DNA from 2 places in the Nocardioides sp. NPDC000445 genome. Region 2 is predicted to be linked to the other one. Evidence: riboswitches for the same ligand, from Rfam matches in the RefSeq annotation. Region 2 holds a riboswitch; the other holds the start of a gene.

Region 1 (2,390 bases), on a different contig from region 2:
CGTACGTCAAGGGCGACCCCGAGCAGAAGAACGCCCTGCACGTGGCGACCGCCTCGGTCGATGTCGAGTCCGGTGCGCTGCTCGGCTTCTACGGTGGCCAGGACTACCTCGACAGCCAGCACAACTGGGCCGCGACCGGTGGTCACGCCGGGTCGACGATGAAGGCCTTCGCCACCGCGGCGGCGATCGCGAAGGGCTACTCGCTGAACTCGACGTGGGCCGGCGACTCGCCGTTCACGACCTACGCCGGCTCCGAGGTGGTCAACGAGGGTGAGCAGGCCGGGATCGCGGACGGGATGGACTACGGCCAGCACATCACCATGCTCAAGGCGATGGAGCAGTCGGTGAACACGGCCTACATCGACATGACCGAGTCGATGGGTGGCCCCGAGGAGGGCCGCAAGGCGATCTACGACACCGCGGTCGCCGCGGGGGTCGCCCCGGCGAAGGCGGACCCGAAGTTCCCGGGGATCCCCAGCACCACCACCGACTTCGACCACCAGACCGACGACCGGATCGCCCTCGGCCGCGCCAATGTCAGCCCGATCAACATGGCCAACGCCTACGCCACGATCGCCAACGGCGGCTACCGCCACGACGTACACGTGGTGAAGAAGGTCCGCGACCGCGCCGGCAACGTCCTCTACAGCTGGAACGGCCGGAAGAACGCCCGGCACGCGATCTCCGAGGACATCGCCGCCGACGTGACGTACGCGATGCAGGGTGTGGTGCAGAGCGGCTCCGGCCAGAAGGCTCAGAGCATCGGCCGCCCGGTGGCCGGCAAGACCGGGACCGGCACCTGCACCAGCGCGCAGTACGTCTGCTCGTCGTGGTTCGTCGGGTTCACCCCGCAGATCGCCACCGCCGTGCGCTACTCACGCGGCAACGGCGAGGGGAAGCTCGACGGCGGCTGGATGCCGTCCTACTTCGGCGCCGACTATCCCACCGAGACCTGGGCGGCCATCATGGCGAAGGCCATGGAGGGCAAGGAGGTCGAGAACTTCCCCGAGCCCGTCTACGTCGACGGCCAGGATCCCGAGACCGGGCACGAGGAGGAGCTGATCGCTCCGCCCGCTCCCCCGGAGGAGGACGACGGCGAGGAGTGCGACCCGGTCTCGGAGTTCTTCGGCACCTGCGAGGGTGACGGTGGGGGCGGATGGGGAGGCGGCGGCAAGCCCTGGGAAGGGCGTCCGTGATGTGAGATCAGTGTCCACTGATCGAGACGTCGAGTTGGTGGGCTGACGCGGTCTCGGGCACGATCTTCGGCGAAGGTCACGACTGCCAGCGCGAAGCCCCGGCTTGCTGGCGGGCAACCCTCCCACGCGGTGGGGTGCTCCGGGTGACGACCAGGCCCTCGCCGAGGTGGCGCGGGCAAGCGCGTGCTTCGCCGGGCAGCCCTGGGGAGCCATGACCCGAAGGGTGCCCCCATGTCCCTGCTTCCGCTCGTCGGCTCGAACACGCAGGTCCCGCTGCTGGACGGAACGACCACGACGTACGCCAACCTGGATGTCGCCGCCTCGGCACCGGCGCTGCAGAGCGTGGCCGACCGGGTGGCCGAGGTCCTGCCCTGGTACGCCTCGGTCCACCGCGGCGCCGGCTACCTGTCCCAGGTCTCGACCGCCCTCTACGAGGAGTCGCGCGCGACCATCGGCGCCTATGTCGGCGCCCGCGAGGACGACGTCACCGTCATCACCCGCAACACCACCGACTCGGTGAACCTGCTGGCCGGCTGCGTACCCGGCCGGGTGCTCGTCCTCGACATCGAGCACCACGCCAACCTGCTCCCGTGGCGCCGCGTCGAGGCCGGCGTCACCGTGGTCGCCGGCCAGAACACTCTCGCCGGCACCATCGACGCCCTCGCCGGTGAGCTGGCCCGGGGCACCTTCGCCCTGGTCGCGATCACCGGCGCCTCCAACGTCACCGGCGAGGCACTGCCGGTCGGGGAGATCGTCACCCTTGCCCACGCCCACGGCGCCCGGGTCCTCGTCGACGGCGCCCAGCTGCTCGCCCACCGCCACTTCTCGCTCGCCGCCACCGGTGCCGACTACGTCGTCCTCTCCGGCCACAAGCTCTACGCCCCCTACGGCGCCGGCGCCCTGGTCGGGCGCCGCGACTGGCTCGACGTCGGAACTCCCTATCTCGCCGGGGGAGGGGCCGTCGACGACGTCGAGGTGGGCGAAACGACGTGGCAGCCCGCCCCGGCACGCCACGAGGGCGGCACGCCCAACGTCATCGGCGCCGCCGCCCTGGCCGCTGCCTGTACGACTCTCGGCGGCCTCGAGCCCGCCGAGCTGGACCGCCACGAGGCGTCACTGAGGGGGCGTCTCGTGGCCGGCCTGTCCGAGCTGGAGGGTGTCGACGTCCTGCGCTTGTGGCCTGACTCCGAGGAG
Region 2 (2,390 bases):
CCGCTGGGCGGCCTCTCGGCCGAGGAGGTCGTGGAGCGTACGAAGCTCGTGCTCAGCGGCCGGTTCGCCGAGATCGCGACCATCGACGATCTGGAGGCTGTGGCAGCATCTGCGGTATGACCGCGGTCGTGTTCGTGCTGCTGCCCGGCGTACATCTGCTCGACCTCGCCGGGCCGGCACAGGCGTTCCACACCGCGGGCAGCCTCGGACACCCCTACGACCTCGCGTACGTCGCGGGCGCCGAGCCGGGGGAGGTGCTGTCCGCACAGGGTCTGCCGCTGACGGCCACCGCGGAATGGCCCGATCTCGACTCCGGTGACCTGCTCGTCGTGCCGGGCTGGCGGGCGGCGTACGACCTCGTCGCCGGACCCCGGCTCAGCCGTGAGGCCGCCGAGCGGCTGCGTGCCCATCATGCGACCGGGGGCGAGGTGGCCAGCGTCTGTGCCGGCGCCGACGCCCTCGGGCAGGCGGGCCTCCTCGACGGACGTCGCTGCACCACTCATCACGATCTCCAGGACGCGCTGTCACGGCGCTACCCGAAGGCCCGGGTGGTGCGCGACGTGCTCTTCACCAGCGATGACCGGATCGTGACGTCAGCGGGCATCGCCAGCGGCATCGATCTGAGCCTGCACCTGCTCGCGGTACGCCACGGACCGGCGCTGGCGGCCCGCGTGGCCCGCGACATGGTCGTCTACGCGCGGCGCAACGGGGACCAGCCGCAGGAGAGCGTCCTGCTGCGCCACCGGAACCATCTCGACGACACCGTCCACCATGTGCAGGACGTCATCGACGCCCGGTTCGCCGAGCCGCTGCCGCTCTCCGCTCTGGCGGACGGTGCGGGGGTGAGCGAACGCACCTTGACCCGCGCCTTCGTCGCGGCGACCGGTCTGACTCCGCTCCGCTACCAGCAGGCTCTCCGTCGCGAACGGGCCGACCATCTGCTGGCCGTGGGCACCACGATGGAGTCGGCCGCGCGAGCGGTCGGTTTCGACGACGCTCGGATGCTGCGCCGCCTCCGCGCCCGCTGACCGAGGACCCGTCGGTGTCCAAATGATGGACAGTTGGTCCGCGGAGTGGAACCCGGGTGTGTTTCAGGCAAGTTGCCTGCCGTACGATCGGTATCGCTCATCGAGAGGGACTGAGGGAACGGCCCAGTGAAGTCCCGGCAACCGACCACGAGCCTCCTCCCGGCCATCGGGTAGGGCGTGGAGCAGGTGCTAATTCCGGCCCGGCGCGAGAGACGTGATCGGGGAAGATGAGGAGGAGGTTTCTCATGAGCGCTGCGACCACGGAGACGAAGGGCCTGCGCGAGGGCGCTTTCGGCAACGCCTCGGCGCTGTCGTGCCGGGAGTGTGTGCACCAGATCGAGCTCGGACCGCATTACGCCTGTCCGGAGTGTTTCGGGCCACTGGAGGTGGCCTATGACTTCCCGGCCGTGACCCGCGAGGAGATCGAGGCCGGACCCCGCAACATCTGGCGCTACAAGGCCCTGCTGCCGGTGCCCGACGACATCGAGCAGAGCCCCAACACCGAGCCCGGCTTCACCCGGCTGCTGGACGCGAAGAACCTCGCGCGTGAGCTCGGCATCGAGAAGATCTGGGTGAAGGACGACTCGACCAACCCGACCAACTCCTTCAAGGACCGCGTGGTCGCCTGTGCTCTGAGCGCCGCCCGCGAGCTCGACGCCAAGGTCTTCGCCTGCCCCTCGACCGGCAACCTGGCGAACGCCGTGGCCGCCGCCGGCGCCCGCGCCGGGATCCCCACCGCCGTCTTCATCCCCAGCAACCTCGAGCAGCCCAAGCAGGTCAACTCCGCCGTCTTCACCGACAACCTGATCGCCGTCGACGGCAACTACGACGACGTCAACAAGCTCGCGCAGGAGATCGCCGCGGAGGAGGACGGCTGGGCGTTCGTGAACGTCAACGTACGTCCCTTCTACGCCGAGGGCTCCAAGACGCTCGGCTTCGAGATCGCCGAGCAGCTCGGCTGGCGCCTGCCTGACCAGATCGTCATCCCGGTGGCCTCCGGATCCCAGCTGACCAAGGTCGACAAGGCCTTCAAGGAGCTGATCAAGCTCGGTCTGGTCGAGGAGAAGCCCTACCGGATCTTCGGCGCCCAGGCCACCGGCTGCAACCCGGTCGCGACCGCGTTCAAGGCAGGCGTCGACGCCATCCGCCCGGTCAAGCCGGACACGATCGCCAAGTCGCTCGCCATCGGCAACCCGGCCGACGGCATCTACGTCCTCGACGCCACCCGCTCCTCCGGCGGTGCTGTCGAGGAGGTCACCGACGACGAGATCCGCGCCGCGATCGTGCTCCTGGCCCGCACCGAGGGCATCTTCACCGAGACCGCCGGCGGCACCACGCTCGCGGTCACCAAGAAGCTCGTCG

Evidence for each region. Region 2 has a riboswitch for S-adenosylmethionine ahead of thrC (threonine synthase). Riboswitches for the same ligand answer to the same signal wherever they lie in the genome.
Region 1: linked by a shared signal. The riboswitch ahead of ABT304_RS01055 (aminotransferase class V-fold PLP-dependent enzyme) and the one ahead of thrC (threonine synthase) in region 2 are both predicted to bind S-adenosylmethionine.

What each region holds. Positions count from the first base shown of each region.
Region 1 covers NZ_JBEPDH010000001.1:219,476-221,865, reverse strand. Annotated here, with positions in the region: gene ABT304_RS01060 (transglycosylase domain-containing protein) at 1-1,196, shown strand, start outside; SAM riboswitch class IV at 1,271-1,384, shown strand; gene ABT304_RS01055 (aminotransferase class V-fold PLP-dependent enzyme) at 1,428-2,390, shown strand, end outside.
Region 2 covers NZ_JBEPDH010000008.1:52,890-55,279, reverse strand. Annotated here, with positions in the region: gene ABT304_RS12470 (isochorismatase family protein) at 1-120, shown strand, start outside; gene ABT304_RS12465 (GlxA family transcriptional regulator) at 117-1,028, shown strand; SAM riboswitch class I at 1,123-1,262, shown strand; gene thrC (threonine synthase) at 1,274-2,390, shown strand, end outside.